2 regions of the Klebsiella sp. A52 genome follow, and region 1 is predicted to be linked to the other one. Evidence: predicted binding sites of a transcription regulator. Region 1 holds the regulator's gene; the other holds the start of a gene.
What was found. Region 1 encodes CRP, which controls carbon source genes, mostly activating them, when cyclic AMP is high. Its sites were predicted from a motif close to ATGTGANNNNNNTCACAT; they were not measured.
Positions count from the first base shown of each region.

Region 2: the regulator CRP is predicted to act here: its motif matches at 4,472-4,489, upstream of bhsA (multiple stress resistance protein BhsA).

Region 1 is NZ_CP074437.1:1,777,075-1,783,459, reverse strand. Features, by position in the region: gene KGA69_RS08280 (ABC transporter ATP-binding protein) at 1-519, shown strand, start outside; gene KGA69_RS08275 (hydrolase) at 792-1,751, shown strand; gene KGA69_RS08270 (YheU family protein) at 1,748-1,966, shown strand; gene KGA69_RS08265 (phosphoribulokinase) at 2,039-2,908, shown strand; gene KGA69_RS08260 (OsmC family protein) at 2,971-3,375, opposite strand; gene crp (cAMP-activated global transcriptional regulator CRP) at 3,680-4,312, shown strand; gene KGA69_RS08250 (YccS/YhfK family putative transporter) at 4,363-6,385, shown strand, end outside.
Region 2 is NZ_CP074437.1:4,401,614-4,407,998, forward strand. Features, by position in the region: gene mfd (transcription-repair coupling factor) at 1-2,784, shown strand, start outside; gene ldtC (L,D-transpeptidase LdtC) at 2,950-3,909, shown strand; gene bhsA (multiple stress resistance protein BhsA) at 4,139-4,396, opposite strand; gene KGA69_RS20855 (hypothetical protein) at 4,530-4,649, shown strand; gene KGA69_RS20860 (TetR/AcrR family transcriptional regulator) at 4,646-5,281, shown strand; gene KGA69_RS20865 (TonB-dependent siderophore receptor) at 5,507-6,385, shown strand, end outside.

The DNA of each region.
Region 1 (6,385 bases):
CTTGATATGCGCCAGGCCTTGACCGAAGCGCTGATCGACTTCGAAGGGGCGCTGGTCGTGGTCTCGCACGATCGCCACCTGATCCGCTCCACCACTGACGATCTGTACCTCGTACACGACGGCAAAGTCGAGCCCTTTGATGGCGATCTGGAAGATTATCAGCAGTGGCTGAGCGATTCGCAGAAGCTGGAAAACCAGACCTCTGAAGCGCCAAAGGATAACGGCAATAGCGCGCAGGCGCGTAAGGATCAAAAACGCCGCGAAGCCGAACTGCGTACGCAAACGCAACCGCTGCGTAAAGAGATTGCCCGTCTGGAAAAAGAGATGGATAAACTCAACGCGCAGCTGGCGCAGGCGGAAGAGAAACTGGGCGACAGCGAGTTGTATGACGCTTCGCGCAAAGCGGAATTAACCGCATGCCTGCAGCAGCAGGCGAGCGCCAAATCAGGGCTCGAAGAGTGTGAGATGGCGTGGCTCGACGCGCAGGAACAGCTGGAGCGGATGCTGCAGGAAAGTTAATGAGTAACCGCCCGGCGGTGAGAGAAAATTCATCGTCGGGACTTTCTGCTTAGCCATCCCGGGAGACTTTCCGAAATTCATCGCTCAGCCATTCTCTTGAGTCATTTTCATGTAATCTATACCGATTACCCGCAAGACCACATATTGGCTAACCGCCCACTTTTATGCGCGGTATAGTGTTCTAAAAGTTTCTTAATAATCCTGGTACTATGGTTGAAATAACCCCGACAGCAGTGACGCCCCCCGATAACGACTCGCGTGAATTCCATCCGATGCGCGGCGTGGGCAATCGTCATCTGCAAACCATGCTGCCGCGGATCATCCGCCGCAAGCTCCGATTTACGCCGCACTGGCAACGCCTTGAGCTGCCGGATGGCGATTTCGTCGATCTGGCCTGGAGCGAAGACCCCGCCGGCGCGCGCCACAAACCGCGACTGGTGGTCTTTCACGGTCTGGAAGGCAGCCTGCACAGCCCTTACGCCCACGGTTTGATTCACGCCGCCATGCAGCGCGGCTGGCTCGGGGTGGTGATGCATTTTCGCGGTTGCAGCGGCGAGCCGAATCGCAACAGTCGTATTTATCACTCTGGCGAAACGGAAGACGGTACCTGGTTCCTGCACTGGCTGCAGCGCGAGTTCGGCGCCGCGCCGACGGCGGCGGTAGGCTATTCGCTTGGCGGCAACATGCTGGGCTGTCTGCTGGCGAAAGAAGGCGACAATATTCCGCTCGATGCAGCCGTCATTGTCTCGGCGCCCTTTATGCTGGAAGCCTGCAGCTACCATATGGACAAAGGATTTTCGCGCGTCTATCAGCGTTACCTGCTCAACCTGCTGAAAGCCAACGCCGCGCGCAAGCTGAAAGCCTATCCAGGCTCGCTGCCGGTCGATCTTCGCCAGCTTAAAAGCATGCGCCGCATCCGCGAATTCGACGACATGATCACCGCCAAAATCCACGGTTTCGCCGATGCGCTAGACTATTACCGACAGTGCAGCGCGATGCCGCGCTTAAGCGATATCACCAAGCCGACGCTGATCATTCACGCGAAAGACGATCCGTTTATGGACCATCATTCAATTCCGCCGCAGGAACAACTGCCGGCTAACGTCGAATATCAGCTCACGGAACAGGGCGGCCACGTTGGCTTTGTCGGCGGTACGCTGCGAAAACCGCAAATGTGGCTGGAGCAACGTATTCCGGATTGGTTAACCCGCTGGCTGGGAGGACAAGCATGATTATTCCCTGGCAGGATCTCGATCCCGAAACGCTGGATAATCTGATTGAAAGCTTTGTGTTGCGCGAAGGCACCGATTATGGTGAACATGAACGTTCGCTTGCCGATAAAGTCGCCGATGTAAAACAGCAGCTTAAAACCGGGGAGGCCGTGCTGGTGTGGTCAGAACTGCACGAGACGGTCAACATCATGCCCCGCAAGATGTTTAACGGCTAAGCGCCATGCCCCTCTAACCGCGAGTGCCTGGCGCGATACGGCGACACACCATCACTTAATCAGGGAGTTGTTATGTCTGCCAAACATCCAGTGATCGCAGTCACGGGCTCCAGCGGCGCGGGCACCACCACCACCAGCCTCGCGTTTCGCAAAATTTTCTCGCAACTGAACCTGCATGCCGCGGAGGTCGAAGGGGATAGCTTCCATCGCTATACTCGCCCGGAAATGGACATGGCGATCCGCAAGGCGCGCGATCAGGGCAAACACATCAGCTACTTTGGCCCGGAAGCCAACGACTTCAGCCTGCTTGAACGCACCTTTTTAGAGTACGGCGAATTCGGCAAGGGCCAGTCGCGCAAATATCTCCATACCTACGATGAAGCGGTTCCCTGGAATCAGGTTCCCGGCACCTTTACCCCATGGCAACCGCTGCCTGAACCGACCGACGTGTTGTTTTATGAAGGGCTGCACGGCGGCGTGGTGACGCCGCAGCATGACGTGGCGAAACATGTCGACCTGCTGGTCGGCGTGGTGCCGATCGTCAACCTTGAATGGATCCAGAAGCTCATTCGCGATACCAGCGAACGCGGCCATTCGCGCGAAGCGGTGATGGACTCGGTGGTGCGTTCGATGGAAGACTATATCAATTTCATCACCCCGCAGTTCTCACGCACCCATATCAACTTCCAGCGTGTGCCGACGGTCGATACCTCGAATCCGTTTGCCGCCAAAGGCATTCCATCGCTCGACGAAAGCTTCGTGGTGATTCACTTTCGCAATTTGCAGGGGATTGATTACCCCTGGCTGTTGGCGATGCTACAGGGGTCGTTTATCTCGCATATGAACACCCTGGTGGTGCCAGGCGGTAAGATGGGGCTGGCGATGGAGCTCATTATGGCGCCGCTGGTCGAGCGCTTGATGGAAGGCAAAACCATTAGTTAAGGGCAAAATAAAACCCCGGTCGCCGTGCTGCCGGGGTTAGCGTCCCGCTACATCAATTCGTCTCAGGCTTCGATCACTTCGTAAGAGTGGGTGATGTTAACGGCCTTTTCCAGCATCAGCGCCACCGAACAATACTTCTCCGCGGATAAATCCACCGCACGGGACACCGCCGCATCCTTCAGCTCTTTACCGGTGACGATAAAGTGCAGATTGATATGGGTGAACAGGCGCGGCGCCTCTTCACGGCGTTCAGAGGTCAGCTTCACTTCGCAGTTGGTGACGTTTTGACGCCCTTTTTGCAGGATAGACACCACGTCAATTGCGCTACAGCCGCCCGCCGCCATCAGCACCATTTCCATCGGGCTGGGCGCTTTGTCCCCGGAGTTGCCATCCATTAAAATCTGGTGGCCGGAGGCCGACTCACCGATGAAGGTTAGACCTTCCACCCATTTCACACGCGCTTGCATAAAATTTAACTCCGCTGTTGCAATTTTCCTGACAGATTACGCGCACATAACAAATCTCGCAACGGAAGGCGACCTGGGTCATGCTGAAGCGAGACACCAGGAGACATGCGGTGAAAGCTATGCTAAAACAGTCTGGATGCTACAGTAATACATTGATGTACCGCATGTATGCTGAGGAGTTCACATTACAGGCTGCATAAATTGAGCAGCCAGCTTCCCAGGCATAGGGAAAAATACGATTGCATGCCCGGATGCCGTGTAGTGTCGGCGTCCGGAGATAGCTTATAACAGAGGATAACCGCGCATGGTGCTTGGCAAACCGCAAACAGACCCTACCCTTGAATGGTTCTTGTCTCATTGCCACATTCATAAGTACCCATCAAAGAGCACGCTGATTCACCAGGGTGAGAAAGCGGAAACGCTTTACTACATCGTAAAAGGCTCCGTGGCTGTACTCATCAAGGATGAAGAAGGTAAAGAGATGATCCTCTCTTACCTCAACCAGGGCGATTTCATCGGTGAATTAGGCCTGTTTGAAGAAGGTCAGGAACGTAGTGCCTGGGTACGTGCGAAAACCGCATGTGAAGTGGCCGAGATCTCTTACAAAAAATTCCGTCAGTTAATCCAGGTGAACCCGGACATCCTGATGCGCCTCTCTTCGCAGATGGCGCGTCGTCTGCAGGTCACTTCCGAGAAAGTCGGTAACCTTGCTTTCCTCGACGTGACGGGCCGTATCGCTCAGACCTTACTGAATCTGGCGAAACAGCCTGATGCCATGACCCACCCGGACGGGATGCAGATCAAAATCACCCGCCAGGAAATTGGCCAGATCGTCGGCTGTTCTCGTGAGACGGTTGGCCGTATTCTGAAGATGCTGGAAGATCAAAATCTGATCTCCGCACACGGTAAAACTATCGTCGTCTACGGTACCCGTTAAGTCGCTAAACGGCGTATTGCTCCGCGCAGTACGCCGTTTTTGTTTCTCCCATGTGGCGCAGGCTGATTTACCACCCGGAAGTCAACTACGCACTGCGGCAAACGCTGGTGCTGTGTCTACCTGTGGCCATCGGGCTTCTGCTCGGCCATCTGCAGCAAGGGTTGCTGTTCTCGTTAGTTCCCGCCTGTTGCAATATCGCCGGTCTCGACACCCCGCATAAACGCTTTTTCAAACGCCTGATCGTTGGCGGCTGCCTGTTTGCCGGCAGCAGCCTGATTGTGCAATTGCTTCTGGCGCGGGACATCCCGTTGCCGCTTATCCTCAGCGCGCTGGCGCTGATTCTCGGCGTGACGGCGGAAATCAGTTCGCTGCACGCTCGCCTGTTGCCGGCATCGCTTATCGCCGCCATTTTTACCTTAAGCCTGGCCGGCAATATGCCCATCTGGGAGCCGCTGCTTATCTATGCGCTGGGAACCTTGTGGTACGGACTCTTTAACTGGTTCTGGTTTTGGCTCTGGCGGGAGCAGCCGCTGCGCGAGTCGTTAAGCCTGCTTTACCGCGAACTGGCTAATTATTGCGAGGCCAAATATAGCCTCCTGACGCAGCACACTGACCCGACGACCTCCCTGCCGCCGCTGCTTACCCGCCAGCAGAAGGTGGTCGATTTAATTACCCAATGCTACCAGCAGATGCATATGTTAGCCGCCAACCAGCGTAGCGATCATAAGCGCCTGCTGCGCGCGTTCCAGGTTGGGCTGGATCTGCAGGAACATATTTCAGTGAGCCTGCACCAGCCGGAAGAGGTACAAAAACTGGTGGAGCGCAGCCATGCGGAAGCGGTTATCCGCTGGAACGCGCAGACCGTCGCCGCGCGTCTGCGGGTGCTGGCGGATGATATTCTCTACCACCGCTACCCGCGTCGCTTCCAGATGGATAAGCAAATCGGCGCGCTGGAAAAAATCGCTTATCAGCATCCCGATAACCCGGTAGGCCAGTTCTGCGCCTGGCACTTCAGTCGTATCGCCCGCGTGCTGCGCACCCAGCGCCCGCTGTACGCACGTAACCTGATGGCGGATAAAGAACGGCGCCTACCGCTACTACCGGCGCTGAAGAACTACCTGTCATTGAAATCCCCGGCGCTGCGCAACGCCGCGCGCATCAGCGTAATGTTGAGCATCGCCAGCCTGATGGGCAGCGCCCTACATCTGCCGAAGCCGTACTGGATCCTGATGACCGTGCTGTTCGTGACGCAAAACGGTTACGGCGCCACCCGCGTGCGGATTGTCCACCGGGCGGCAGGCACCCTGGCGGGCCTGGTGATCGCCTGGCTGACCCTACATTTCCACGTACCGGAGAGCTACACGTTAAGCGGTATGTTGTTCATCACGCTGCTGAGCTATCTCATCATCCGTAAACACTACGGCTGGGCGATGGTGGGCTTTACCGTCACCGCGGTATATACCCTGCAGTTGCTAACGCTTAACGGCGAGCAGTTCATCGTCGCCCGCTTTATCGATACCATCATTGGCTGTCTGATCGCCTTTGGCGGGATGGTCTGGCTATGGCCGCAATGGCAGAGCGGCCTGCTACGTAAAAACGCCCACGATGCCCTGGAGGCCGATCAGGAGGCTATTCGGCTGATCCTTAGCGCCGATCCGCAGGCCCCGGCGTTGGCCTACCAGCGTATGCGCGTCAACCAGGCGCACAACGCCCTGTATAACTCGCTTAACCAGGCGATGCAGGAACCGGGCTTTAACTCGCACTATCTGGAAGATATGAAGCTGTGGGTAACCCATAGCCAGTTTATCGTTGAGCATATCAACGCCATGACCACGCTGGCGCGCGAGCATACGATGCTAACGCCTGACCTGGCGCAGCGGTATCTGGAATCGTGTGAAATTGCCCTGCAGCGCTGTCAGCAGCGTCTGGATTCAGACGGGCCGGGCAGCGCGGGCGATGTGAATATTATGGAATCCCAGGACGGGGAAGTGTTGCGTGGGCCGCTCAGCACCCTTGAGCAGCATTTGCAGCGGATCCTCGGCCATCTGAACACCATGCACACCATTTCGTCGG
Region 2 (6,385 bases), 2.5 Mb from region 1:
GCGGCGATCGAACTGTTCCGCAGCCAGTGGCGCGATCGCTTTGACGTGAAGCGCGACCCGGAACATATCTACCAGCAGGTGAGCAAAGGTACCCTGCCCGCCGGGATCGAATACTGGCAACCGCTGTTCTTCAACGAGCCGCTGCCGCCGCTGTTTAGCTATTTCCCGCCCAGTACGCTGATTGTGAATACCGGCGATCTGGAGCACAGCGCCGAGCGTTTCCAGAATGAGACCCGCGCCCGCTTTGAAAACCGCGGCGTCGATCCGATGCGCCCGCTGCTACCGCCGGAGCAGCTGTGGCTGCGCAGCGACGAGCTTTTTAGCGAGCTGAAAAAATGGCCGCGGGTCCAGTTAAAAACTGAACGTCTGGCGGAGAAAGCCGCTCATACTAACCTCGGCTATCAACCCCTGCCCGAGCTGGCGATTCAGGCGCAAAATAAAGCGCCGCTGGACAACCTGCGTCGCTTCCTTGAATCCTTCAGCGGCCCGGTGATTTTCTCAGTGGAAAGCGAAGGCCGCCGCGAGGCGCTGAGCGAAATGCTGGCACGCATCAAAGTTGCGCCAAAACATATATTGCGCCTGCAGGAAGCAACCGGAAATGGTCGCTTCCTGATGATCGGCGCCGCCGAGCACGGATTTATCGACAGCCAGGCAAATCTGGCGCTGATTTGCGAAAGCGATCTGCTGGGCGAACGCGTCGCCCGCCGCCGTCAGGATTCCCGCCGTACCATTAACCCCGACACGCTCATTCGCAACCTGGCGGAACTGCATATCGGACAGCCGGTGGTACACCTTGAACACGGGGTGGGTCGTTATGCCGGGATGACCACCCTCGAAGCCGGGGGCATCAAAGGCGAATATCTGATGCTGACCTACGCCAACGACGCCAAACTGTACGTCCCGGTATCGTCACTGCATTTGATTAGCCGCTACGCCGGCGGCGCGGAAGAAAATGCGCCGCTACACAAACTGGGCGGCGACGCCTGGGCGCGGGCAAGGCAAAAAGCGGCGGAGAAAGTGCGCGACGTGGCCGCCGAACTGCTGGATATCTACGCCCAGCGCGCGGCCAAAGAAGGCTTCGCCTTTAAGCATGACCGCGAGCAGTATCAATTATTCTGCGACGGTTTCCCGTTCGAAACCACGCCGGATCAGGCGCAGGCAATTAACGCCGTTCTCAGCGATATGTGCCAGCCGCTGGCAATGGACCGCCTGGTCTGCGGCGACGTTGGCTTCGGGAAAACCGAAGTGGCGATGCGCGCCGCCTTCCTCGCCGTCGAAAACCACAAACAGGTGGCCGTGCTGGTGCCGACCACCCTGCTCGCCCAGCAGCACTACGATAACTTCCGCGACCGCTTCGCCAACTGGCCGGTACGTATTGAGATGCTATCCCGTTTCCGCAGCGCCAAAGAGCAGGCGCAGATACTTGAACAGGCGGCAGAAGGTAAAATCGATATTCTGATCGGTACCCATAAGCTGCTGCAAAATGAAGTCAAGCTGCGCGACCTGGGTCTGCTTATCGTCGATGAAGAACACCGCTTCGGGGTGCGTCATAAAGAACGCATCAAGGCGATGCGCGCGGACGTCGATATCCTGACGCTGACCGCCACGCCTATTCCGCGTACGCTGAATATGGCGATGAGCGGAATGCGCGATCTGTCCATTATCGCCACCCCGCCAGCTCGCCGTCTGGCGGTAAAAACCTTTGTCCGCGAATATGACGCGCTGGTGGTTCGCGAGGCGATCCTGCGTGAAGTCCTGCGCGGCGGTCAGGTTTACTATCTGTATAACGATGTTGAAAATATTCAGAAAGCGGCGGATCGTCTGGCTGAACTGGTACCGGAGGCGCGAATTGCCATCGGTCACGGCCAGATGCGCGAACGCGAACTGGAACGGGTGATGAATGATTTCCATCACCAGCGTTTTAACGTGCTGGTCTGTACGACAATCATTGAAACCGGCATCGATATCCCAACCGCCAATACCATCATCATTGAGCGCGCCGATCACTTCGGCCTTGCCCAGCTACACCAGCTGCGCGGCCGCGTGGGTCGTTCGCACCATCAGGCCTACGCCTGGCTGCTCACCCCACATCCAAAAGCGATGACTACAGACGCGCAGAAACGCCTGGAAGCTATCGCTTCGCTGGAAGACCTCGGCGCCGGTTTTGCCCTCGCGACCCACGATCTTGAAATTCGCGGCGCCGGCGAACTGCTGGGAGAAGGTCAGAGCGGACAGATGGAAACCATTGGCTTCTCGCTGTATATGGAACTGCTGGAGAACGCCGTCGATGCCCTGAAAGAGGGTCGCGAGCCGTCGCTGGAAGATCTCACCAGCCAGCAGACGGAAGTGGAGCTGCGCATGCCGGCGCTGCTGCCGGATGACTTTATTCCCGACGTTAACACCCGTCTGTCGTTCTATAAGCGTATCGCCAGCACCAAAAACGAACACGATCTCGATGAGATCAAAGTCGAGCTGATCGATCGCTTTGGTACATTGCCGGATGCGGCGCGTAATTTGCTGGATATCACGCGCCTACGCCAGCAGGCGCAAAAGCTGGGGATCCGCAAGCTGGAGTGCAATGAAAAAGGCGGCGTGATCGAGTTTAACGAGAAAAATAACGTTAATCCGGTCTGGCTTATCGGCCTATTGCAGAAGCAGCCGCAGCATTACCGGCTGGATGGGCCGACAAGGCTCAAATTCTTCCAGGAGCTTGATGAGCGTAAAACGCGCATGGACTGGGTACGCCAGTTTATGCGTCAGCTGGAAGAAAACGCTACCGCTTGAGAACGAAGAGATGCGGTTGTCAAAACCGCATCTCTTTACCTGTCACTGTTAGCAAACTTTACAAACATTTTGCAATCCACCTGGATTTCCCAACACTCTCCCGCGCCATAATTGACATTGATTATCTTATAAAAATAACCGTTTGTTTATTGTGGAATTATGGTAATGATAAATATCTCGCGTGTTTCAACCTGGCTGACGGCATTCGCTCTCGCGGCGACGCTGGCCCTTCCCGCCCGCGCCAATACCTGGCCGTTACCGCCGAGCGGTAGCCGTCTGGTCGGGCAGAATCAGTTTCATGTAGTGCAGGATAACGGCGGGTCGCTGGAAGCGATTGCCAAAAAATACAACGTTGGTTTTCTCGCGCTGCTGCAGGCTAATCCCGGTGTCGATCCTTATGTGCCGCGCGCCGGGAGCGTGCTGACCATCCCGCTGCAGACACTGCTGCCTGACGCCCCCCGTGAAGGTCTGGTGCTCAATATCGCCGAGCTGCGTCTGTACTATTACCCACCGGGACAGAATAGCGTGACCGTTTACCCGATCGGTATCGGCCAGCTTGGCGGCGATACCCTGACTCCGACGATGGTCACTACCGTTTCAGATAAGCGCGCCAACCCGACCTGGACGCCAACCGCCAACATTCGCGCGCGTTATAAAGCGATGGGGATCGATTTGCCGGCAGTGGTTCCGGCCGGGCCGAATAACCCGATGGGACATCACGCGATTCGTCTTGCGGCCTACGGCGGCGTCTATCTACTGCACGGCACCAACGCCGATTTTGGCATCGGGATGCGCGTCAGTTCAGGCTGTATCCGCCTGCGCGATGCTGATATAAAGTCTCTGTATAACAAAATCACGCCGGGCACCAGGGTGAATATCATCAACGAACCTATCAAAGTTTCGGTAGAGCCAAACGGTACCCGTCTGGTGGAAGTCCACCAGCCGCTCTCCGAACATATCAATGACGATCCGCAAACGCTGCCAATCGTCCTGAACGCCAGCATGAAGAACTTTAAGCAGGCGCCGCAGACCAATCAGCAGGTAATGGAAAGCGCAATGGCGCTGCGTTCCGGAATGCCGGTCGATGTGACCCACCACCAGCTTTCCGCCGAGCAAGCCTTGTAATACATTTGCGAATTGCAGAAAGTAAAAACCCGCCAGGCACGGCGGGTTTTTTTGTGGCAATCGCCAGCTTCGCTGACGAGGTTTCGCGGGGCGCGGTCCCATGAAGGGGTGTGGACCGCGTCGCGAGAGTGGCATAACAAAGGGAACTACGTTTACTGCTTACTACACGCGTTCTGCTGAAGGGGGTCAGGAACGCGTTTTGTCAGTGGCATGACAGGGGTTACAACATTTATTTATAGATAACTGCGGTACCGTGCAGGGTATTAGGACCGGTTACCGAAGTAATGCGGTAAGAGGTCGCCCCCATTTCGTCGGCTTTCTGCGCCAGCTGATCTTCGAGCGAACCCAGATTGGTGCCGGCGGATGCGGAAACGGTACCGATTTTATGTTGGCCTGCTGGGGTGGATTGCACCTCAACAGCGGCGAAACTTGCAAATGAGAGTGAGCTCAGTACGGCAGCAAGTGCCAGTTTTTGGACGTTTTTCATGATTATTATACCTATGCAGATGATTTTTATAGTAGGGTCGTAAGAATTAACTTAACGATCGATAGGTAAATGATAATGTGATCCATGTCACAGGTCAACTCATTTTTATAACGATCATTTAACTATTTATAAAATGCTTAATTTTCATACATATATGAATTATTTATTTTTGGACTTCTGCCGCTGGCGGCATGACACGTTTATTTTTATAATGGCCGTTCAACAACCCAACATAGGTACAACGGCATCATGACAACTGACGTTCAAAGTTGCGCAAAAAAAAGCCGTGGCCGACCTAAAGTGTTCGACAGGGACGCGGCGCTGGACAAGGCCATGACACTTTTCTGGCAGCACGGCTATGAAGCAACTTCGCTTGCCGATCTCGTCGAAGCGACCGGCGCGAAAGCCCCGACGCTGTACGCCGAGTTCGTGAACAAAGAAGGCTTATTCCGCGCGGTGCTGGATCGCTACATCTCCCGCTTTGCCGCGAAACATGAAGCCCTGCTATTCGATGACCAAAAAACCGTCGATCAGGCGCTGCGCGACTATTTCACCGCTGTCGCTACCTGCTTTACCAGCAAAGATACCCCGGCAGGCTGTTTTATGATTAACACCTCCGCGGCGCTGGCCGCCTCTTCAACCGATATCGCCAACACTATTAAGTCGCGGCACGCGGTGCAGGAACAAACGTTGACGCAATTTTTACAGCAGCGCCAGCAGCGCGGCGAACTCCCTGCGCAGGGCAATGTCTTGCAGTTGGCGCAGTTTTTAAACTGCGTGCTGCAAGGAATGTCAATCAGCGCGCGCGAAGGCGCTGATTTCGCCACGCTGAAACAAATTAGCGACACTACGCTGCGCCTGTGGCCGCAAATCCTGCAACCTTAATCCCCTACCGGCGGCCCTCGCTCGCCGGTTTTTTCCCCTTCTGCTAAATACCCTTACTTTTCTCAATATTTTCATTATGTTGATTTGTTGTAAATGATATTGATAACGATAATCAATATGTGCAAAATTCGCATTTGTCTTTCTATATGTTTCACGCTGTAACAGCCGCGCCTGTGGCTGAAAAAAATAACAACAGTAATGACTAACTCATATCAAGGAATGCGAATGAACAAGCGCCTCTGGCTGCTCAATCCCCTGCTGCTGGCCACCGCCCTGCCTGCCTTTGCCGCGCAGGCCGCCGATGAAGACGATATCATCGTCAGCGCCAACCGTAACCACCGTACCGTCGCCGAGATGGCGCAAACCACCTGGGTGATTGAAGGCCAGGAAATTGAGCAACAGGTTCAGGGTGGTAAAGAGTTTAAAGACGTCCTCGCGCAGTTGATCCCCGGAATAGATGTCAGCAGCCAGGGGCGTACCAACTACGGCATGAACATGCGCGGACGCGCCATCGTGGTACTGATCGACGGCGTGCGCCTCAATTCATCGCGCACCGATAGCCGCCAGCTTGATGCCATCGATCCGTTTAACATCGAACATATTGAAGTTATATCCGGCGCCACATCGTTATACGGCGGCGGCAGTACCGGCGGTCTGATTAATATCGTCACGAAAAAGGGCCAGCAGGAACGCCAGGTGGATCTGGAGTTGGGTGGTAAAACCGGCTTTGCCAATAGCAACGATCATGATGAACGGGTGGCGGCGGCCGTCAGCGGCGGTACCGATCATGCTTCCGGCCGTCTATCAGTGGCGTATCAACGCTTCGGCGGCTGGTATGACGCCAACAATGACGCGCTGATCCTCGATAATACGCAAACCGGCTTACAACATTCGGACCGACTCGACGTGATGGGCACCGGAACCATAGAAATCGATGACCAGCGCCAGCTCCAGCTGGTCACGCAGTACTATAAAAGCCAGGGCGATGATTATGGTCTGAATCTGGGCAAAGATATGTCGGCGGTGCTTGGTGAAAGTAAAGCCTGGACCTCTGACGGGCTTAACTCTGACCGCGTGCCCGGCACCGAGCGTCATTTGATCAGC